Regions from separate parts of the Rhodococcus koreensis genome, predicted to be linked through region 2. Evidence: riboswitches for the same ligand, from Rfam matches in the RefSeq annotation. Region 2 holds a riboswitch; each other region holds the start of a gene.
What was found. A riboswitch is a leader RNA that binds a small molecule or an ion and turns the genes downstream of it on or off. The one in region 2 is predicted to bind S-adenosylmethionine.
Positions count from the first base shown of each region.

Region 1: another riboswitch for S-adenosylmethionine. It lies ahead of JWS14_RS33935 (bifunctional o-acetylhomoserine/o-acetylserine sulfhydrylase); the one in region 2 lies ahead of JWS14_RS23745 (aminotransferase class V-fold PLP-dependent enzyme).
Region 3: another riboswitch for S-adenosylmethionine. It lies ahead of JWS14_RS51730 (putative leader peptide); the one in region 2 lies ahead of JWS14_RS23745 (aminotransferase class V-fold PLP-dependent enzyme).

Region 1 is NZ_CP070609.1:7,511,046-7,518,517, reverse strand. It holds gene yhjD (inner membrane protein YhjD) at 1-594, opposite strand, end outside; gene trpS (tryptophan--tRNA ligase) at 599-1,633, opposite strand; gene JWS14_RS33950 (exodeoxyribonuclease III) at 1,686-2,492, opposite strand; gene JWS14_RS33945 (MFS transporter) at 2,528-3,751, opposite strand; gene JWS14_RS33940 (NADP-dependent isocitrate dehydrogenase) at 3,954-5,177, opposite strand; SAM riboswitch class IV at 5,453-5,573, shown strand; gene JWS14_RS33935 (bifunctional o-acetylhomoserine/o-acetylserine sulfhydrylase) at 5,690-6,973, shown strand; gene metX (homoserine O-acetyltransferase MetX) at 6,970-7,472, shown strand, end outside.
Region 2 is NZ_CP070609.1:5,180,756-5,188,227, forward strand. It holds gene JWS14_RS23720 (agmatine deiminase family protein) at 1-118, opposite strand, end outside; gene JWS14_RS23725 (nitrilase-related carbon-nitrogen hydrolase) at 115-1,113, opposite strand; gene JWS14_RS23730 (TetR/AcrR family transcriptional regulator) at 1,110-1,736, opposite strand; gene JWS14_RS23735 (purine-cytosine permease family protein) at 1,763-3,244, opposite strand; partial or broken gene JWS14_RS23740 (mammalian cell entry protein) at 3,554-4,218, shown strand; SAM riboswitch class IV at 4,298-4,412, shown strand; gene JWS14_RS23745 (aminotransferase class V-fold PLP-dependent enzyme) at 4,464-5,759, shown strand; gene JWS14_RS23750 (LLM class oxidoreductase) at 5,912-6,538, shown strand; gene JWS14_RS23755 (flavin reductase family protein) at 6,544-7,182, opposite strand; gene JWS14_RS23760 (YbaK/EbsC family protein) at 7,249-7,472, opposite strand, start outside.
Region 3 is NZ_CP070609.1:2,509,161-2,516,632, forward strand. It holds gene JWS14_RS11610 (NtaA/DmoA family FMN-dependent monooxygenase) at 1-142, opposite strand, end outside; gene JWS14_RS11615 (LLM class flavin-dependent oxidoreductase) at 158-1,216, opposite strand; gene JWS14_RS11620 (LLM class flavin-dependent oxidoreductase) at 1,213-2,274, opposite strand; gene JWS14_RS11625 (GNAT family N-acetyltransferase) at 2,271-2,807, opposite strand; gene JWS14_RS11630 (ABC transporter substrate-binding protein) at 2,819-3,790, opposite strand; gene JWS14_RS11635 (amino acid ABC transporter ATP-binding protein) at 3,827-4,609, opposite strand; gene JWS14_RS11640 (amino acid ABC transporter permease) at 4,606-5,598, opposite strand; gene JWS14_RS51730 (putative leader peptide) at 5,745-5,819, opposite strand; SAM riboswitch class I at 5,827-5,923, opposite strand; gene JWS14_RS11645 (sulfite exporter TauE/SafE family protein) at 6,136-6,903, shown strand; gene JWS14_RS11650 (HAD-IIA family hydrolase) at 6,980-7,472, shown strand, end outside.

The DNA of each region.
Region 1 (7,472 bases), 2.3 Mb from region 2:
GAGCACGGTCGACAGTGCGCGCAGTCCGGCGTCGACGCCGGTCACCTCGTCGAGGTTGAGCACCTCGACGACCGTGCGGGCCACCGGACCGCTGCTCAGCGCGGACGATCCGATCGAGACGATCATCGCCAGGCCCAGTCCGAGCAGAGCGCCCGCGTCGCCGAGCTTGGTGCGCACGAAACCCTTCGTTTCGCGCTGGCTCTCCCACATCGCCGTGAGCGCGTCGCGCAGGTTCGCCATCCATCCCAGACCGGCGTAGGCGGCACCGAGCAGACCGAGGACACCCACGCTGGCGCGGGACGCGATGGCCGAATCGATGATGGTGTTGAGCGTGTCACCGAGACTTCCGGGCACGTTCTTCGTGATGCCGTCCTGCAGTTCCTGCAGCAACTCCGGCTGCCCGGCGAGCACGAAACCGGCGATGGCGAACGCGACCATCAGGATCGGAATCAGTGCGAGCACACTGAAATACGTGATACCCGCCGCGTAGTAGTCACCCTTCTGATTCTGGTACCGCTGAGCGGCCCGCATCAGATGGTCGAACCAGGGGCGCGCTGCCCGCTGCTTGTCGAGAAAACTCGGTTCGTCAGCCACAGTGCTATCCCTTCGGTGTCAGGAACCCTACCTTCTCGTACACGGCCGCCAACGTCTGCGACGACACTTCACGGGCCCGGTGGGCACCGGCCGCGATGACACGATCGAGTTCCGCCTCGTCCGAGAGGTACCCCTCCACTTTCGCTTTCAACGGTGTCACGAATTCGGCGAGAACGTCGGCCGTATCGGTTTTCAGGTCGCCGTAGCCCTTGCCCTCGTACCCGGCAACCAACGTCTCCACGGGGGTGCCGGACAACGCCGACTGGATGGTGAGCAGGTTGCTCACACCGGGCTTGGCCTGCGGGTCGTACCGGATCTCCCGCTCGTTGTCGGTGACGGCGGACTTGATCTTCTTCGCCGACACCTTGGGGTCGTCGAGCAGGTTGATCAGACCGGCCGGGCTCGGACCGGACTTGCTCATCTTCGACGTCGGATCCTGCAGGTCGAAGATCTTGGCGGTGCCCTTGATGATCTGGGCCTCGGGAATGACGAACGCCTTCCCGAACCGGGTGTTGAACCGCTGAGCGAGGTCGCGGGCCAGTTCGAGGTGCTGACGCTGGTCCTCGCCGACGGGGACCCGCTGTGGGCGGTACAGCAGGATGTCGGCGGCCATCAGCACCGGATACGTGAACAGCCCGACGCTGGCGTTCTCACTGCCCTGCTTCGACGACTTGTCCTTGAACTGCGTCATGCGACTGGCCTCACCGAAACCGGTGATGCAGTTGAGAACCCACGCCAGCTGCGCGTGCTCGGGGACCTGGCTCTGGACGAACAGCGTGGCGCGGTCGGGGTCGATGCCCAGCGCCAGCAACTGTGCCGCCGCGATCTTCGTGCGGCGGCGGAGTTCCTTCGGGTCCTGCGCCACCGTGATCGCGTGCAGGTCGGGGATGAAGTAGAACGCGTCGAAGTCGTCCTGCAGAGGCACCCACTGCTGCAGAGCACCCAGGAAATTGCCGAGGTGGAACGAGTCGGCGGTGGGCTGGATGCCGGAGAGCACCCGCGGTTTCGCGGTGGGTTTCTGAGCTGCAGGGGTCGACATGAGTATTGATCTTTTCACGTGTGCCGTGACGACACGAATCAGATACCGCCCGTCACCGGTACTGGACGGTGACCGGCGCGTGATCGGACCACCGCTGGTCGTAGGTTTCGGCGCGCTCGACGACGGCCTGCTTGGCGCGCTCCGCCAGTTCGCGGGTGGCGATCTGGTAGTCGATGCGCCAGCCGGAGTCGTTGTCGAACGCCTTCCCGCGGTACGACCACCACGAGTACGGTCCGGCGACGTCCGGTTCGAGCAGGCGCACGACGTCGGACCAGTGCGCGTCCTCGGCGAACAGCGCGGACATCCATTCCCGCTCGTGGGGCAGGAACCCGGAGTTCTTCTTGTTCGTCTTCCAGTTCTTCAGGTCGAGTTCGGTGTGGGCGATGTTCCAGTCGCCGCAGACCACGACGTGCCTGCCTGCCGCGACGGCGGCCTCGGCGGTGGCGGTGAGGTACCGGGCGAAGGAGTCCATGAACCGCTCCTTCTCCTCCTGCCGGGGTGTCTGGGCCTCCCCCGAAGGCAGGTACAGACTCGCCACCGTGAGGTCGTCGAAGTCCGCCTCGATGTAGCGGCCCGCGGCCGCGAACTCCTCGTCACCGTGGCCGACGCGGACGGCGTCGGCCGGCTTCCGGGACAGGATCGCGACGCCGTTGCGCCCCTTCGACGACGGTTCCGCGGACGCCAGGTTCCATCCGCCCTCCAGGGCGGGCGCGAGGGTCTCCGCGAGCTGCTCGTCCGACGCCCGCGTCTCCTGCAGGCAGACGACGTCGGCCTCCGTGCGCTCCATCCACTCGGTGAGCCCCTTGCGGGCGGCCGCGCGGACTCCGTTGACATTGACGGTGGTGATGATGTGTGGCACGGCAAGCACCGTAGCGGACGCGTACGACAGCGCGGCTACCGAGACGAACGGGCGCTGCGGCGTTCCATCGCGACGGCCACGGTGAGGACCACGAGGCCCGCGACGGCGAGCAGCGCACCCACCGCGGCGGGTGCCGTGTAGCCGTAGCCGGCGGCGATGACGACGCCACCGATCCACGCCCCGAACGCGTTCGCGATGTTGAGGGCCGCGTGGTTGAGCGACGCGGCGAGGGTCTGGGCGTCGGCGGCGACGTCCATCAGCCGGGTCTGCAGGCCGGGAACCATCGACGCGCCCGCGGCGCCGACGAAGAACACCAGCAGCAGCGCCGTGTACGGGTTGTGCGAGGCCATCACGAAGATGCCGAGCACCACCCCGAGCGCCGTCATCGCGGCGAACAGACCGGGAATCAGCGCCCTGTCGGCGAGCGCGCCGCCGATCAGATTGCCCGCGACCATGCCCAGCCCGTAGATCATCAGGGCCAGCGGCACCAGCGACCGCGACAGCCCGGCGACGTCGGTGAGGGTCGTGCTGATGTAGGTGTAGACGGCGAACATGCCACCGAACCCGACCATGCCGATGATCAGCGTCATCCACACCTGCGCACGGCGCAGGGCACCGAGTTCGGTGAGCGGATTCGTCATCCGCATCGCGGCGAGCGCGGGAACCCAGGACCAGATCGCGCCCAGCGTCACGACACCGATCAGTGCGACGAGGGCGAAGGCGCTGCGCCAGCCGAAGGCCTGGCCCAGCCACGAGGCGGCGGGAACACCGACGACGTTGGCCACCGACAGTCCCATCATGACGAGCGCGACCGCCCTGGCGCGCTGGCCGCGCTCGGCGAGGTGCGCCGCCACCAGGGCCGCGACGCCGAAGTAGGCGCCGTGCGGGAGGCCCGCGACGAACCGCGCGGCCATCAGCACCCCGTAGTTCGGTGCGAACACGGTGGCGGCGTTGCCGATCGTGAACGCCGCCATCAACGCGATCAGCAGCGTCTTGCGGGGCACCCGCGCGGTGAGCGCGGCGATGAGCGGCGCGCCCACGACCACGCCCAGGGCGTACGCCGAGATGACGTGCCCGGCCGTCGGCTCGGTGATCCCGAGGCTCGACGCCATCTCGGGAAGCAGTCCCATCGCCACGAACTCGGTGGTGCCGATCCCGAAGCCGCCGAGCGCGAGCGCGATCATGGCGAGCTTGCGGACGGACGGATGTTGCGCGATGACACCGAGGTGCTCGGGGCGGACCGGGGTGGAAGTGCTCACAGCAGGACTTTCGACTAGGCAGCAATACGACTACGCGGCGCACGGCGCCTCGTAGCGCAACGACCCACACCGGAATTCTCTTCCCCGGATTCCGCGTTTCGCGCCGCGAGCGGCCGTGAGATGACTCACCCGGCCCCGGAGACGCGAAACGGGACGACCCCGGCGAGGGGCGTCCCGTTTCGTACTGCTGCGGCGTCGGTGCCTACTGCTCGGCGATGGCCTTCTGGAGGTTGATGTCCAGTGCACCGAGGAATTCCTCGGTGGTCAGGTAGCCCTGGTCGCCGCCGACCAGCATCGCGAGGTCCTTGGTCATCTGGCCACCCTCGACGGTCTTGATGACCACGTCTTCGAGCTTCTGCGCGAAGCCGATGACGTCGGGGGTGCTGTCCAGCTTGCCGCGGTGCTCGAGTCCACGGGTCCACGCGAAGATCGACGCGATGGGGTTGGTGGACGTCGGCTTGCCCTGCTGGTGCTGACGGAAGTGACGCGTCACGGTGCCGTGTGCGGCCTCGGCCTCACACGTCTTTCCGTCCGGGGTCAGCAGCACGGAGGTCATGAGGCCGAGCGATCCGAAGCCCTGCGCGACGGTGTCGGACTGGACGTCGCCGTCGTAGTTCTTGCAGGCCCAGACGTAGCCGCCCTCCCACTTGAGCGCCGACGCGACCATGTCGTCGATGAGGCGGTGCTCGTAGGTGAGTCCTGCCGCGTCGAATTCCGGCTTGAACTCGGTCTCGTAGACGTGCTGGAAGATGTCCTTGAACGCGCCGTCGTACGCCTTGAGGATGGTGTTCTTGGTCGACAGGTACACCGGGTAATTCTGCTGCAGGCCGTAGTTGAGCGAGGCGCGCGCGAAGTCCTCGATGGACTTGGTGAAGTTGTACTGACCCTGGACGACGCCGCCGCCGTCGGGGAAGTTCACCAGTTCGTGCTCGATCGGCTCGCTGCCGTCCTCGGGCGTGTAGGTGATCATCACCTTGCCGGGGCCGGGGACCTTGAAGTCGGTGGCGCGGTACTGGTCGCCGAAGGCGTGACGGCCGATGATGATCGGCTTCGTCCAGCCCGGAACCAGTCGCGGGACGTTGGAGATGATGATCGGCGCGCGGAAGATCGTGCCACCGAGGATGTTGCGGATGGTGCCGTTGGGCGACCGCCACATCTTCTTGAGGCCGAACTCCTCGACGCGTGCCTCGTCCGGGGTGATCGTCGCGCACTTGACGCCGACGCCGTGCTTCTTGATGGCGTTGGCCGCGTCGACGGTGACCTGGTCGTCGGTCTCGTCCCGGTACTCGATACCGAGGTCGTAGTACTCCAGGTTCACATCCAAGTAGGGATGGATCAGCTTGTCTTTGATGAACTGCCAGATGATGCGTGTCATCTCGTCGCCGTCGAGTTCGACGACGGTGCCCTCAACCTTGATTTTGGACATGGGTGCTTCGCGTCCTCCTAGGAAGATTCCCTGGTTACACGGTTGCGGGCGCACTTCGTGAGTGGGTCCGCGAACGGTTCGCTTGTCAAACGTAGACGGTCGATGCGGCCGCTGGAGAGACCGCACTTAAACAAGACAAGCGTACTGCTATGCCCGGGGCGCGCAAGATGTGGGTGCGAAATCCCCCTCCCTACCAGCTGGTAACTTTTCGCTGCCAGCGGGCCTGATCGGTGCCGTTTCCGGTCGCTTCGCCGCAGCCGCTAAGATTCAACAGAGGTCATGAGTGCCAGCAACGAGCCCCGGCTAGCTGGCCGGCAACCCTCCGCCGCGGTGGGGTGCCCCGGGTGATGACCTGGTTCCCTGATTCATACAACAGTCGGGTGACAAGCGCGGGTCCGACATCGGAGGTTCATGATGCGTTGTTGTTGTCGTAGATAGACCCCAGACAGCCCTGTGCGCGAACGAACCAGTTCCTCGTCCGCGCCTCGTCAGACCACTGGAGTAGACAGCACATGACCGAGAACTGGTCGTTCGAGACCAAGCAGATCCACGCCGGGCAGACGTCCGACGCGACCACCAAGGCGCGGGCGCTGCCGATCTACCAGACCACCTCGTACACGTTCGACAGCACCGATCACGCTGCCGCGCTGTTCGGTCTGGCCGAGCCCGGCAACATCTACACCCGCATCATGAACCCCACCCAGGACGCCGTCGAGCAGCGCATCGCCGCCCTCGAAGGCGGCGTCGCCGCCCTCATGCTGTCGTCCGGGCAGGCCGCCGAGACGTTCGCGATCCTGAACCTCGCCGAGGCGGGCGACCACATCGTCTCCAGCCCGCGCCTGTACGGCGGCACCTACAACCTCTTCCACTACACGCTGCCCAAGCTCGGCATCGAGGTCTCGTTCGTCGAAGACCCCGACGACCTCGAGCAGTGGAAGAACGCGATCCGGGACAACACGAGGGCGTTCTACGGCGAGACCATCTCCAATCCCCGCAACGACGTGCTCGACCTGCCCGGCATCTCCGGCGTCGCACACCAGCACGGACTCCCGCTGATCGTCGACAACACCGTGGCCACCCCCTACCTGATCCGCCCGCTCGAGCACGGCGCGGACATCGTGGTGCACTCGGCCACCAAGTACCTCGGCGGTCACGGCACGGCCATCGCGGGCGTCATCGTCGACGGCGGCACGTTCGACTGGACCCAGGGCCGGCACAGCAGCTTCACCACCCCGGACCCGAGTTACCACGGCGTCGTCTACTCCGAACTCGGACCGCCCGCGTTCGCCCTCAAAGCCCGCGTGCAGTTGCTCCGCGACCTCGGTTCCGCGATCTCCCCGTTCAACGCGTTCCTCATCGCGCAGGGCCTCGAGACGCTGAGCCTGCGGATGGAACGGCACGTGTCCAATGCGACCGCCGTCGCCCAGTACCTGGAGGCACGGCCGGAGATCGTGTCCGTCGGATACGCCGGGCTCCCGTCGTCACCGTGGTACGACCGGGCGAAGCAGATCGCGCCGAGGGGTGCGGGTGCCATCGTGACGTTCGAACTCGCCGGCGGCATCGACGCGGGCAAGAAGTTCGTCAACGCACTCACCCTCCACAGCCACGTCGCGAACATCGGTGACGTCCGCTCGCTGGTGATCCACCCGGCGTCCACCACACACTCCCAGCTGACCCCGGAGGAGCAGGCCGCCAGCGGCGTCACCCCCGGACTGGTCCGCCTGGCGGTCGGCATCGAAGGGATCGACGACATCATCGCCGATATCGAGTCCGGAATTACGGCGGCGGCATCTTGACCGTGAGCGCAGTGCAGAACCTCCCCGTGGCCGACGGACGTCTCGGCACCGTCGACATCGGATCGCTCGAACTCGAGAACGGCGCGGTGATCCCGTCCGTGACTCTCGCCGTGCAGCGGTGGGGCGAACTGTCCCCGAACCGTGACAACGTGGTGCTCGTCGAGCACGCCCTCACCGGCGACTCCCACGTCACCGGCCCCGTCACCGACGAGCACCCCTCCCCCGGATGGTGGAGCGGAATGGTCGGTCCGGGTGCGCCGATCGACACCGACGAGTGGTGCGTCGTCGCGACCAACGTCCTCGGTGGCTGCCGCGGCACCACCGGTCCCGGTTCGGTCGCGGAGGACGGGCGCCCGTGGGGCAGCCGCTTCCCGGAGATCACCATCCGCGACCAGATCGCGGCCGAGAAGAAGTTCACCGACCTTCTGGGGATCGACAAGCTGGCGTCCGTGGTCGGTGGTTCGATGGGCGGCATGCGCGCGCTCGAGTGGGCCGTGAC
Region 2 (7,472 bases):
ACGCGGTCCGCGCCTCGTGGGCGTCGTCCGCCGTCGCGGTCATCGACGCCCCGAGAGGCGGGAACGCCATCCAGACCCGCTCCTGAGGTTCCGTCTCGCTGGGCATCCGCCAGGTCATGACCGGGTCTCCGCGGCGGCGACCGTCGACGGAAGACCGTAGGGGTGCTCGTGGTCGACGGCGTCCGTCAGCCGGGTGTACGTGTCCGGCCTACGGGTGGTCAGGAACGGGAAGAGGTCGAGCCAGTCCTTGCGCTGGTCGAGGTCGAGGTCGGCCACGAGGACCGCTTCCTCGTCGCGGGGAGCGGACACCAGCACTCGGCCGTACGGGTCGGAGATGAACGAGGAACCGTAGAAGTCGATGCCGCCCTCGTTGCCGCAACGGTTCGGGACAACCATGAATGTGCCACTGGTGATGCCGTTTCCGACGATCACGTGCTGCCAGATCGGCTGCGTGTCGAACGCCGGGAAGCTCGGCTCGGACCCGATCGCGGTGGGGTAGACCAGGATCTCCGCGCCGGCGAGCGAGTACATCCGCGCCACCTCGGGGAACCATTCGTCCCAGCACGTCGGCAGTCCGAGGGCGGCGCCGCCCAGTTCGGCAGGCCGGTAGACGGGGTAGGCGTCGTCGGCGGGGCCGCCGCGGAAGTAGGTGTCCTCGTAGTATCCGGCGCTGACGGGGATGTGCAGCTTGCGTGTCCGGGACAGCAGTTCACCGGACGGGGACACGAGGATGGCGGTGTTGAAACCGAGACCGTCGGGGCCGTCGGCTCGTTCGTAGAGGGAGGCATGCACGCATACCTGGTGGCGGGCAGCGGCGGCGGCCGCGAAACTGTATGTCGGTCCGGTCGTGAGGTCCTCGGCGTCGCGCCCGGGTGTCCCGGTCGCGCGGGTGTCGGCGGGGTACTTCGACAGCGTGAGTTCCGGCAGGAACACCACTGCCGCGCCGAGGGCGGCCGCCTCACCGATCGCGTCGGTCAACCCGGTGCGCAATGCGTCCGCGTCGGCGAGCCAGCGGTGCTGCACCAACCCGACCCGCAGCGGAGTGCGGGCGGACGCCGTGGAACGTGCGGGGGAGGAGGGTGCGGGCAGCGCGGTGATCGTGCGGATGGTCATCGTTTTTCCTTCGTTCTGGTGGTGACGGGGTTGTCGGTGGTGCGGTTGGGGGGCTCGGACATCACGACGTCGATCGCGCCGAGCAGGTGGGAGCGGGCGTCCTCGGTGGAGATCTCCTTGCAGAGCCACCGCCCGGACAGTCCTTCGACGAGGGCGGTCATCGTGACCGCGGTGCGCCGGGGGTCGAGGGAGGGGGAGATCTCGCCGGTGGCCTGCGCCTGCGTGATCGCGTCGGCGATCTCGGCAACCCACGCGGCGGTGGTCCGCGCGAGGGGCTCCCGCAGCGCCTCCTCGTACACGGCGGAGGCGCGTAACTCGTTCCAGGCCAGCGAGTTCTCCACGACCTCGGGGCGGTCCTGGATCTCGCCGAGGAGCGAGCGGGTGAGCCGGTCGCGTGCGGAGTCCGCGGACCCCTCGCCCTCGCTGCGGTAGTCGCGGGCACGGTCGTTGATGTAGTTCAGGGCGGCCTCGAGCAGGCCGATGCGATCCTTGAAGTGGTAGTACAGCAGTCCCGGCGAGACGCCCGCGACCTCCGCGACATCGTTGACGCGCAGCCCGCGGATACCTCGCTGGGCAATCGCCGTCGCGCTGGCCTTCAGAATCGCGTCGCGTCGCTCGCTCATCGGAATCTCCTTCGGTTCGTGTCGTGCTAGGACGACGGCGCCTCGACCGGGGCCACGTGTTCGGGCCACAGTCGCAGCGCGACGAGGTAGCCGGCCACGGCGATGACCGACGATCCGATCAGACTGACATCGACACCGTGCGCGATGTCGGCAAGAGGCCCGGAGTACAGCGACGTGTCGACCGCGAGCAGGCCGAACAGCGATCCTGCGGCCCAGGGGATGACGGCGCGAAGGTTCCAGCCGCCGGTGAACCAGTACCGCCCGCCCTTCCGGCCCAGGTTGAACACCTGGAGATCGACGGCGTCGTACTGCCCTCGCCGCGCAACCAGGAAGCCGGCGACGTTGATCGCGACCCACGGCGCGGCGAAACCGTTGAGCACCAACGTCATCGCCGTGATCGAATCGACGGCGTCGACGACGAAGACACCGATGTAGAGCAGGGCCACCGCGAGCGCCGACGTGATCAGCGTCGTGTGGACGCGGCGCAAACGGGGGATCAGCGCCTCCAGGTCGAGCCCGCTGGCGTAGACGTTGAGGACGCCCTGGCCGAGTCCGCCCGCGAGGGCGACGAGGACGATCGGCAGCACGTACCAGCCGGGAGCCTCCGCCACCAGGTCGGCGACGTAGGAGTCGCTCAGCGTGGTGAACGTCGACGCGGTGAACGAACCGAATGCCGCGGTCAGGAACAGTCCGAAGAAGATGCCGGCCATGGTGGCCGCGACGATCGAACGGTCGCTGAACCGCACCCGGGAGATCCGCCTGCTGTAGTCGCCGAGCGTCGGGGCGTAGGACAGCGGACCGCCGACGGCGAGGACCACGGCCAGAATCCAGGTCGGCCAGAAACCGCCGAGCAGGTAGTCGCCGCTGCCCGCGCCGCCGTCGAAGTGGCCACCGAACGCGAAGACCCCCAGCAAGAGTAGTGCGGCGACGACGGGCAGCACGAACTTCTGGAGCGCGACCACCGTGCCGTGGCCGAACAGTGCGACGGCCACGATCTCGGCGGCGATGATGCCGTAGCCGAGGGCGAGCATGCCGTTGTCGACCGGTGTGCCGAACAGGCGGTGGGCGGCGGCGATCAGTGCGTCCCCCGACGTCCAGACCGCGATCGCTGCGTACGCGAGGGCGAAGAGGAGGGTGAGCCCCGAGCCGATCATCCGTCCGCTCACGCCGAAGTGCGCACCACTCGACACGGTGTTGTTCGTGCCGGTGCGCGGGCCCAGGAGTGACAGGGGAGCGATGAGGAGCGTTCCGAGCCCGATGCCGATCGCGCTGGCCGCCAGCGCGCTGCCGAAGCTGAGCCCGAATGTGATGGGGAGCCAGCCGAACACGATCACGGAGAACGCCAGATTGCCGCCGAAGAACACCGCGAGCATGTTGAGCGGTCGCGAATCGCGTTCCGATTCGGGGATGTACTCCACGCCGATCGTCTCGACGTGTCCGAACCGATCCTCCGGCGGGGAGGGAGCGGTGTCGTCGAGGGGCGTCGTCGGGTCGAGATTCGTGGACACTGCGGACCTCACATTCGGGGCGGAGGTGACCGGTATCACGTCCTGTTGGGCACCGAACATATTCCAAACTGAAAATTCAGTCAAGACCGGGGGGTGACGTGCACCACGGCGGTTGGCGCGGAGTTTGCGCTGCTCCGACGATCGGTCAAGACATACGTGTGACCGTTCGTCTCATGTATTTACCAGTCATCGGAGTGCCTGTGTCTGCCGCCGCCACTATCGGTCGTCTCGTGAGCCGGCACCGGCTCACCGCTGCGGGGACGGCGCTCGATCGGCGCGACATCGAGGGCGCACGGTGAGGTCGCCGATGGTCCGGTGGCAGCTGATCGGCTTCGTTCTCGTCGCCCCCCGGGGGACACGGCCACGCCGATGCCCTCGGGGAGTTACTCGCCAGCACAAAGGGATTGACCGAATCCGCGCCGATCGACGCGCTCCACACCGTCGTGACGGAACTCGGCGCGGCATTCGACGGAAAGGGTGAAGACCTTCAGCCGCTCGCGGACCGGCTGCGCAGCAGCGACCCCGATGTCCGGCGGCTGATCGACAACGGAAATCCCACGAGCAAGCAACTGGGGCAACTGGTCTCGGATGCGGGCCCCGGCATCACGACGAACCTCGCCAACCTGTCCGCCACGGCGAAGGTGATCTCCGTGCACCTGGGCCGGGTGGCCGAGACGAACAACCCGCCGTCGTGCACCGTCGGGTACGAGGGCACCCGGGCGATCCTCCGGGAGATGAAGCGCCAGGATCCGAACTTCGACGACACGCAGCAGGACTTCCCGCAGAACACCGCCGCCATCTGTGCGGCCCCGCAGGGCAGTCTCACCGGCGTCCGCAGCGCGAACCGGATCGTGTTCGGCGACCCCGCCACCGTTCAGCCGTGGGACTCCACGCCCAAGAATGACCCGAACAAGCTGGACCTCAACCCGATTGCGAATCAGCTCGCCCCGCTGCTCGGAGTCACCCCCAACTGACGCGAGCGCCGAGCCCGGATCCCGGACCCTCCCGGTGTCGGGTTGACAACTGCGCGCCGATCCTGCAATCTTCGAAACAGGTCACGAGTACCAGCGTCAAGCCCCGGCTAGCTGGTCGGCAACCCTCCACCGCGGCGGGGTGCTCCGGGTGACGACCAGGCTGAGGTTCATACCGAACCCGGCAAGCGCGGACTCCGAGAGGGCACCGACCCTGCGACGAGTCCCTGACTACGAGGGATGTCGTGATGACTGCTGTATTGACCGCTGACGTGTGTGTTGCCCCCCTGGCTCAGGTTTCGGGTTCCGACCTGCGGGTTCCGCTCGTTCAGGGCGGCGACTGCACCTACGTGAACTTCGACTACGCGGCCAGTGCGCCGGCGTTGGCGCAGGTGACGGACCGTATCGGGGCCCTGCTTCCGACGTACTCCAGCGTGCACCGCGGCGCCGGTTACGCCTCGCGGGTGTCGACCGAGTGCTACGAGAACGCCCGCGACTCGGTGGCCCGATTCGTCGGAGCGTGCGACGACCAGGTGGTGGTGTTCACCCGCAACACCACCGACTCGCTGAACCTGCTCGCCGGCTGCGTTCCCGGCAGCACCGTCGTCCTCGACATCGAACACCACGCGAACCTGCTGCCGTGGAAGGACTCTCGCGTCGTGCGGGCGGCGGACACGCTGGCCGAAACCGTCCGGCTGCTCGTCGCCGAACTGTGCTCCAAGCCCACCGCCCTGCTCGCGGTGACGGGGGCGTCCAACGTCACCGGTGAGGTGCTGCCGATCGCCGCCCTCGCCGAGGTGGCGCATCGTTGCGGCGCACGGATTCTCGTCGACGCCGCTCAGCTCGCACCGCACCGCCGCATCGACGTCGAGGAGTGGGGTGTCGACTACCTCGCCTTCTCCGGGCACAAGCTGTACGCCCCGTTCGGCGCCGGCGTGCTCGTGGGCCGCCGGGACTGGCTCGACGCCGCCGAGCCCTACCTCGCGGGCGGCGGCGCGGTCCGGAACGTGACCGTCGAATCCACCCAGTGGGCGCCTGCCCCCGCCCGGCATGAGGCGGGAACCCCCAACGTGCTCGGCGCCGCTGCCCTCGCCGCCGCGTGCGATGCGCTGTCCGAACTCGACTTCGGCACGGTGGCCGAACACGAGGCGGCACTCACCGGCCGGCTGCTCGACGGCCTCGGCTCCGTCGACGGCCTGGAGTTCCTGCGGCTGTGGTCGGACGCCCCCGACACCGTGGGAATCGTGACGTTCACGATCGACGGTTTCGAGCCGGGGGAGATCGCCGCCTACCTGTCCGCCGAACACGGAATCGGAGTTCGCGACGGACGCTTCTGCGCACACCCGCTGCTCGGCCGCCTCGGCAAGCCCGACGGTGCCGTGCGGGTGAGCCTGGGTCTCGGAAGCTGCTCGGAGGACGTGGATCGGCTGGTCGACGCCGTGTGCACCCTGGTGGCGGGACGCCGGAACTGGGCCTACGCCAAGGAGAGCGGCCAGTGGAATCCGGTGCCCGAGACCCGCTTTTCGCGAGACGCGCTAGTATGACGGCATGGCATCGCAGGCTGGGAGCACAATGATTGCTCACTGGTGCCGTCGGTATGTCGATCTGTGCCGAACCGCCTCGGGTATGTGTTCGAGCTGACCGGTCTTCCCGCTCCGTTTCACTCACACGCACACGTCATTCCCGAGGAACCCTTATGTCTCGAGACAATGCCTTCGTTTCCCGTCCCCTTCGCGTCGCCGTCGAGCTGACCGGATCGGGACACCACCCGGCCGCCGAGGGCGCCGCAGGCACGCGGCCGATCAACGGTGCCGACTACTGGGTGGACCTGACCGCCGACTCGACGGATCAGCTCGACCTCACGTCGTTCCCGCCGAACGTCGTCCGGATCCGGGCCGCCGATCTGCGTGAGGCGCAGCAGGAGCGCGCGCGGATCCGTGCCGAGATCGTCGCCGACGGCCGCGACCCCGACAGCGTCACCGTCCTGGTGGACCTCGAGGTGCTCATCGCCGGAGAAGCCCGCGCCGCGCGCAAGGAACTGGCTCTCCTCGACAGTGCGCTGGACACACCGCGCACACCGGTGTCGTTGCAGTACATCGGAACTCCGGTCGGCCTCGCCGGCCTCATCGCCGACATCCAGGCGGCCGGCGTCGCCGACGGCGTGACCCTGCTCCCGCTGTCGCTGCCCAGGGTTCTCGAGCAGCTCGTCGACGGCACCCTCCCGTGGCTGGAGCAGCGGGGTCTCGTCACGTCCGCCGAAGCGGTGGACGAGGCGCTGCGCCGCTTCGACCTGCCCCGCGTCGAACGGGTGCTGGCGTCCTGACCAGGTCAGTTGCCGTTGTTCGCTGAACCCAGCGGAGTGGGCCGGTAGTACCGGCCCTCGTGATACAGCAGGGGAGCCGACGCGGAATCGTCGTCGGCCTCGGCGTGGACGCGGGTGACGAGGCCGATGACGAGCGTGTGGTCGCCGACCGGGATCAACTGGTCCACGACGACCCGCATCCAGCTGGGAGTTCCGTGGAGAACCGGTTCGCCGGTGTCGAGCCGCGCCCACAGCGACTCGTCGGAGAACCGCTGGTCCGCGCTCCGCGAGAAGCGCTGAGCCAGGTGCTGCTGGTGCTCCCCGAGCAGGTGGATCACCAGCGAGCCCGCCGAGTGGAGCGCATCGATGCTCGACGACGTGTTCGCGATGTTGAACGACACCAGCGGCGGGGCCAGCGAGACGGACGAAAACGAGGATGCGGTGAAGCCGACCGGGCCCGATCCCGAGTCGAGGGTCACGATGGTGACGCCCGCCGGGTGACGGCGCAGGGCTGCGCGGTAATCCTCCGCACAGATTCCGGGGGCGAGTTCGGGGTCGTGGGGGAGGTCCGAACCATCGACGGTATCGGCGTTCTCGGCTCTGTCGGACAAATCATTCTCCGGGTCGGCCCGTGTGGGCACTGTGTCATTCTCGAGCGCGGTCATTCTCGCGCGCGTCTTTCTCGTTCACGAGATCTGACGTCAACTATAAGGGCGGGAACCGCCCGGGATTCAGTCGACGTCGATCGCCAGGCCCGCGGTGATCCGGACCAACTCCGAGAACGACGTGCGGAAGACGGTGTCCGGGTGACCGGCGGCCGCCCACAGTTCCGCGTACTCCGACAGGGCGTTGTCGACGTAGGTCGGAAGGTTCGTGGGATGGCCGAGCGGGGCGATACCGCCGATCGGCTGCCCGGTCGCGATCCGCACCATGTCGAGGGGTGCCTGGGTCAGAT
Region 3 (7,472 bases), 2.7 Mb from region 2:
TCTGTGCCACCCGACGGAACGTTTCGAAGTCGATCTGCGATCCGCTCGTCGGATCCGACCAGATCGTCGTGTGGTTGACGCCCTGGAAGAAGACCCCGAAATGCACCTGGGCTTCGGGCCGGGCGTATGAGTCGTCGGTCATGATCTCCACAACCTTTCAGCGAGAGGATTCTGCGAGGCGCTCGGCCCGGAATCGGTTGGCGGGGCGGTCGAGTCCGAGCGTGCTGCGCAGAGTCGAACCGGGAACGGGACGGTGGGCGGCACCGGCGCGCAGGAGTGCCGGGATCACGTACCGCGCCAGCACCGGGAGGTCCTCGTCGACCACGGCGGGATGCAGGCGCACACCGTCGACCTGCGAATCCAGTGCGCGCAGCAGTTCCACCAGTCCGGTGGCCTCGCCGGCGAACGACAGCCGCTCACTCGACGGGGCGGGAGTGGCTGCGCCCAGCGCCACGTCGAGTTCGGCGAACACCAGCGCCGCCCCGCGGTCCTTCGCCCGCGCGGCGGCGTCGGCGATGTCACCGGGCGTCGTCCCGGACACCAGCACCACGTCGACCTGGGTCGGATCGGTCTGCCCGTCGAGTCCGAACACCACCAGTTGCCCCTGCGGCGGCCGCGGCACGATCGCCGGACCCTTCACCGAGTACGTCTCGCCCCGGAAGTCGATGTAGTGCAGCCGGTCGCGGTCGACGAAACGGCCGGTGGCGTAGTCGCGGATCACCGCGTCGTCCTCCCAGGAATCCCACAGGTTCCGGACCACGGCGATCGCGTCCCGCTCCTCCCGCGCGAGGTCGGCGGGTGCGGTGATCTCGGTCCGGCCCAGTGCGCCCGCGACCCGCGGGTCGGTGTCGCGTGCGGCGATCCAGCCGCCGCGGCCCCGCGACGCGTAGTCGAGTGTCGCGAGCTGGGAGGACGTGTGAAACGGTTCGGCGTAGGTGGTGCCGACCACCGGTACGAGACCGATCGTGCTGGTGGTCGCGGCCACGAACGCGGCGCGGTTCACGGCGTCGATCCGGCCGACGGGTCCCCCGACGGCGCCGGGCGGCAGCAGCGAATCGTCGAAGGAGGCGAATGTGAAACCGGCGTTCTCCGCCGCAGCGACCCGGTCCGCCACCGTTCGCCCGGTCAGCAACCGGTCGGGTGTGTGCGCGGCGCGCCGCCAGGCCTCGGGATGCGTTCCCTCGCCGTCGAGTTCGATGCCCAGATGCAGGCTCATGGCCGTTCCTCCTCTGTGTCGGCCGCGAGGGGGCGGCTCGGAATGGTCTCGCGCAACACGGGCGCCACCTCGGCCTGGAACAGCTCGAGGCTCTCGCGGTGCTGTTTGTCGCTGCCGACGCGGTCGGCGCTCAGGTGGATCACCTCGTGGCCGAACTGCTCGTGGTAGCGCTGCACCTTGTCGATCACCTGCTGCGGGCTGCCGATCAGCGCGGAGCTGCGTTCGACGAAGTCCTCGAGGGTCTCGAATACCACGGGAAGTCCTGCCCTGCGGGCGAAGTCGAGCCGGGCGGCGTGAATCGGCCGCCACACGTCGAGCGCGTCCTGCGAGTTCGGTGTGACGTAGAACCCGGCGGTCCCGGCGCCGACGAGGGCGTCGGCGGGATCGTGACCGTAATGGGTCCACCGTTCGCGGTAGTGCCGGACGAGTTCGGCGTAGGAGTCGATGGGATACGTCACGTTCGCGGAGAAGATCGGATCTCCGTAGCGGGCGGCGAGATCCACCGATTCCTTGCTCGTCGCGCTGCCGTGCCAGATCCGGATCCGCCGCTGCAACGGGCGGGGCAGCGCGACGGCGTGCTCGAGCGACGGCCGGAACGTGCCCTCCCAGGTGACGTCCTCGCTCTCCCACAACTTCCGGAACAGCTCGTACCCTTCTCGGTTGCGGTCCCACTGGTCGTCCGGCGTGACGTGGAACAGCTGTGCCTGCGCGGTGCCGTTTCCCTTGCCGATGATGAGCTGCAGCCGGCCACCCGACAGGTTGTCGAGCGTCGAGTAGTCCTCGAACGCACGGACCGGGTCGAGCAGGCTCAGCGTGGTCACCGCGGTCCACAACTGCAGGGTGGTGGTCCGCGCCGCGATGGCGCTGAGCACCACGGGCGGCGACGAGGACAGGAAGGGGTGTTCGTGGCGCTCGCCCACCGCGAAACCGTCGTACCCCAGTTGCTCGGCGAGGACGGCCGATTCCACGACCTCCCGCAGCCTGGCCGCGGTGCCGATCTTCTCCCCGGTCACCGGATCCGGGTGGTGAGTGATCAGGCTCATCAGCAGAAACTTCATACGGACTCGTACTCCTTTGCGGCGCAGTCGGAAGGCAGGGCGGTGTGCAGGAGCTTCTCGAATCCGTGGACCCCGATTTCCTGCGGTGGGAGGGAGCGGTCGAACAGCGCCGTGTACCCCGCGGCCAGGTACAGGGCCACCGCCTCGGGTTGCCGCGGCCCGGTGGTGAGGAAGATGCGCGAGTAGCCGGCCCGGACGATCTCGGCCTCGAGTTCCCGCAGCACGATGCGCCCGAGTCCGCGCCTGCGGTGCGAGGACGAGGTCCAGATCCGCTTGAGTTCCGCGGTCGTGTCGTCGTAGCGGCGGAAGGCCCCGCCCGCCACCGACATCCCGTCCTCGACCACGACGAGCAGCGCGCCCCCCGGCGCGGCGAACTCTTCCGCCGGATACGTGCTGAGATCCTCGTACATCTGGTCGCGGGACCGCCCGTACCGAGTGCTGTATTCGGTCGCCAGTTCTTCGAGCAGCGGCGCGGCCAGTGGATCGGTCTGATCGACGAACACGGTCTGCACGGGGTCGGTCCTCTCGCTCACTGTTCCTCCTGTCAGCTGGTCTTCGGGAGCCCGGGCGGGTTGACGACCGACGTGTTCACGGCCTCGTTCGCGATGTTCCAGCGGTCGAGAACCTGTGCGTACGTGCCGTTCTCGATGACATGGTTGATGGCCTCGTTGACGGCGGTAATCAGCCCGTTGTCCTTCTTGGTGAGCACGGCGATCTCACCCTGGAGTGCGTCGCCGGCGCCCGAGAACGTTCCGGCGATCTCGGTCTCCCCGGCCTGCGCCACGTGGAACGACGAGGAGGGGTTGGGGCCGAAGTAGGCGTCGATCCGCCCCGACGCGAGCGGCAGGTAGTAGTCGGTGGCGTTCTGGTAGTAGGTGATGTCGGTGGGTTCGAGACCGGCCGCCACGTTCTGCTCGCTCCACTTCACCAGCAGCGCTTCCTGATTGGTGCCGGAGGAGACCGCGATCTTCAGGCCCGCGACGTCCTTGGGTTCCTTGATCTGGATGCCGCTGTCCTTCTTCGTCTCGAACGCGACCGTGTCGAGGCGGTATGTCGAGAAGTCGTACTTCTCCTTCCGCTCCTCGGTGACGGTGACGTTGGAGATGAAGGCGTCGGCCTCCCCCGAGTCGATCCGGACGAAGTTCTGCGCCCAGTCCGCGGCCTGGAGATCGACCTTCAGGCCGAGGACGTCGCCGATCAGGTATGCGAAGTCGGTTTCCGAGCCGATCAGCGTCTTGTCGTCGTCGGCGTAGAAGCGCAGCGGCGGGGCGGAACCGGCACTGCCCGTGACGACGAGCGTGCCGCGGTCGCGGATCTGCTGGGGAACCTTCGCGGCGATCGACTCGACCTCGTCGGTGGTGATGCGATTCTGATCGGCGGTGAGGTTGTAGCCGGCGGCCGAGGTGGGCCCCGATCCCTCGTCCTCGACGTCGCCGCCCCCGCACGCGGCGGCGAGGAGCGCGACGGTGGTGAGAGCCGAGGCCAGAATCTTCTTACGGAACCGTGCGGTGGACATGTGTGCCTTTCGGGGATCCACACCGGGGTGTGGAGGTCAGAGAACTCGGGAGAGAAAAGCTTTGGTGCGGTCGTGCTGTGGGTCGTCGATGACCTGCGCGGGCGGGCCCTGCTCCACGACGACTCCGGCGTCCATGAAGACGGCCGTGTCGGCGACCTCCCGCGCGAAACCCACCTCGTGGGTGACGATGACGAGGGTGGCGCCGTCGCGTGCCAGTTGCTTGATGACGGCGAGAACCTCGCCGACCAGTTCCGGGTCGAGCGCCGACGTGGGCTCGTCGAACAGGATCACCGCAGGGCGCAGTGCGAGGGCCCGGGCGATCGCGACCCGCTGCTGCTGGCCGCCGGACAGTTGCCGCGGGTACTCGTGGGCCTTGTCACCCACGCCGACCCGTTCGAGGAGGGCGATCGCCTCGGCCTCGACCTCGGCCCGGTCACGGCCCTGCGCCGACACCGGTGCCTCGACCACGTTCTCCAGCACCGTGAGGTGGGGGAACAGGTTGAAGTTCTGGAACACGAATCCGATCCGGGACCGCTGCTTCAGGATGTCGCGTTCCCGCAGTTCGTGGAGTTTGTTGCCCTTGCGCCGGTAGCCGATGAGGTCGCCGTCGATCCGGATGGTGCCCCGGTCGACCTTCTCCAGGTGGTTGAGCGTGCGGAGCAGCGTGGACTTGCCGGAACCCGACGGGCCCAGGATCACCGTCACCTCGCCCTTGCGGACCAGCAGGTCCACACCCTGGAGGACTTCGAGTGCGCCGAAGGACTTGTGGACTCCGCGAACCTCCACCGCGAACTCTGCCTGCTGGGTGTCGGTCGTCATTTCGTGGCCCCTCTCGGTACGGAGACGCCGGCGTCGCGGATCTCGGCGAATTTCCGGGTGACCTTCTGCCACGGAGTCGGGGGCAGTGCCCGAGCCGATCCGCGGGCGTAGTGCCGCTCGACGTAGTACTGGCCGACCGACAACAGCGTGGTCAGGATGATGTACCAGATCGTCGCGACCATCAGCAGGGGCACGACGCGACCGTTGCGGCCGAAGATCACCTGAACCTGGTAGAACAGTTCCGCGATCGCCATCGTCGACACGATCGACGTGCCCTTGAACAGGCTGATCACCTCGTTCGCGGCGTTCGGCAGGATGCCGCGCATCGCCTGCGGCAGAACGATCTTGAAGAACTGGCGACGACGCGGAATACCCAGCGACTGCGCCGCCTCGATTTGCCCGTGGTCCACCGAGATGATGCCGGAACGGATGATCTCGGCGGAGTACGCGGCCTGGTGCAGGGCCAGACCGATGACGGCGGCGGTGAAGCCGCTGATGACGCCGTTGACCTCGAACGTGAAGAAGCCCGGTCCGAACGGAATTCCCAGCGACAGAGTCTGATACAGGTACGTGATGTTGAACCAGAACAGGAGTTGCACGATCAGCGGGATCGACCGGAACGCCCAGATGTAGACCCAGGCGATCACCTGCAGCACCGGGTTGTGCGACAGGCGGCTGACCGCCAGCACCACACCGAGCGCGAATCCGAGGACCGTCCCCCAGAGGGTCAGCTTCACCGTCATCCACAGGGCCTGCAGCACGGAGCCGGCGGTGAAGTACTTGCCGAACGTCGCCCAGTCCCACCCCGGGTTGGTGGCGAGGCCGTGGACGAACTGGGCGAGCAGCACCAGCACGGCGGCGCTGACCACCCACCGCCACGGGTGCCACCGCCGTGCGACCTCCAGCGCGGCGTCCGCGGGCCGGTCACCATTGCCGGACGGTTCGGAATCAAGGGGCGCGGCCGAACGCGCCCGGACGGGGGCGCTCACGCTCGCTCACCACTGGGAACAGACATCACTGAGGCGGCCTTTCACCTGGAGACGGGACGGGGAAGAGGGCGCGTCTTCCGCGGGATGCGGGCGCGCGTCAGGCGCTCACCTGGCGTTTTACCCGGTGAGCGTGCGGTGAGACCTCGTCAACAGTGGCAGGAGGTGGTACGGCACAGGTCGATGTGCCGTCTGCGCCACGCAGGGCGCGCGGGGTAGTTCATGTGCTGCCTTCCATCGATCCCGGCGGTAGCACCCGCACCCGAAAAATTCGGAAGGGTTGCTGCGACGTCAACGAGCCAGGTCTCTCGGTCGCTCTGGATGGTTGAAGCGAACACTAGCTGCATTCCCGGACGTCGTCAACACGGGGTATTTCCCTGCAACACAGGGGAAATGGCGTCGAGCGGACGCAAGAATCACCGTGCGCAGAAGTGCTGACAAGTGGTCGGAGATGCGGTTGGATGAGACGAGCAGTCGCGTATCGCCACCGCCGCGTGACCCGGCTGCCGGGCCGTCCGAGGCCCTTGTAACGTCGCCTCGGTGACACCACTCGAAGTCATCGCGATCCTGGTAGCCGGCGTCGGCGCGGGCGCGATCAACGCCATCGTCGGCAGCGGCACGCTCATCACCTTCCCCACCCTGGTGGCTTTCGGGTTCCCTCCGGTGACCGCGACGATGTCGAACGCGATCGGCCTGGTCGCCGGTGGCGTGTCCGGCACGTGGGGGTACCGGCGGGAGCTGGCCGGGCAGGGGCCGCGGTTGCGGTGGCAGATCCCGGCGTCCCTGTGCGGTGCGGTTCTCGGCTCGTGGCTGCTGCTGCACCTCCCCGAAACGGTGTTCGAACTCGTCGTCCCGGTGCTGCTGATCCTCGCCCTGATCCTGGTGGTGCTGCAGCCGAAGATCCAGGCCTGGGCGAAGCAGCGTGGCAGCCACGAGGCGGGCCTGAGCACGGCGCGACTCACCCTGCTGACCGTCGGCACGTTCGCCGTCGGCGTGTACGGCGGATACTTCACCGCTGCGCAGGGCATTCTGCTGATGGGCGTGATGGGCGCGATCCTGCCGGAGAGCCTGCAACGGATGAACGGCGCGAAGAATCTGCTGTCGCTCATCGTCAACGTCGTCGCGGCGACCGCGTACACGCTCGTGGCCTTCGACCGGATCAGCTGGGCGGCCGCCGGCCTCATCGCGGTGGGCTCGCTGCTCGGAGGCGTCCTCGGCGCCCGCTACGGCCGCCGCCTGTCCCCCACCGCACTACGGGGAACCATCGTCGTCGTCGGTCTCATCGGCCTGTTCCGGCTGCTCGCATAGTCACGCATGCACCCTCCCGCTCCCCCATACTGAGTCGGTGAGCAACGAAGTAGAGCACCCGGGCTGGACCTATCTCATGGACATGGACGGCGTTCTCGTCCACGAAGAGCATCTGGTCCCCGGCGCCGACCTGTTCCTGGCCGAACTCCGGGAGTCCGGCACCCCGTTCATCGTCCTGACCAACAATTCCATCAGGACTCCGCGCGATCTCCGCGCCCGGCTGCTCCGCACCGGCCTGGACATTCCCGAGGAATCGATCTGGACGTCCGCCCTGGCCACCGCGACGTTCCTGGCGAACCAGCGCCCCGGCGGCAGCGCCTACGTCGTCGGCGAATCCGGGCTCACCACCGCACTGCACGACATCGGATACGTCCTCACCGAGAACGATCCCGACTACGTGGTCCTCGGCGAGACCCGCACCTATTCCTTCGAGGCCATCACCACCGCAATTCGACTGGTGGAGAGAGGCGCTCGCTTCATCGCCACCAACCCCGACCCCACCGGACCGTCGCGCGAGGGTTCCCTTCCGGCCACGGGATCCGTTGCGGCACTGATCAGCCGGGCCACCG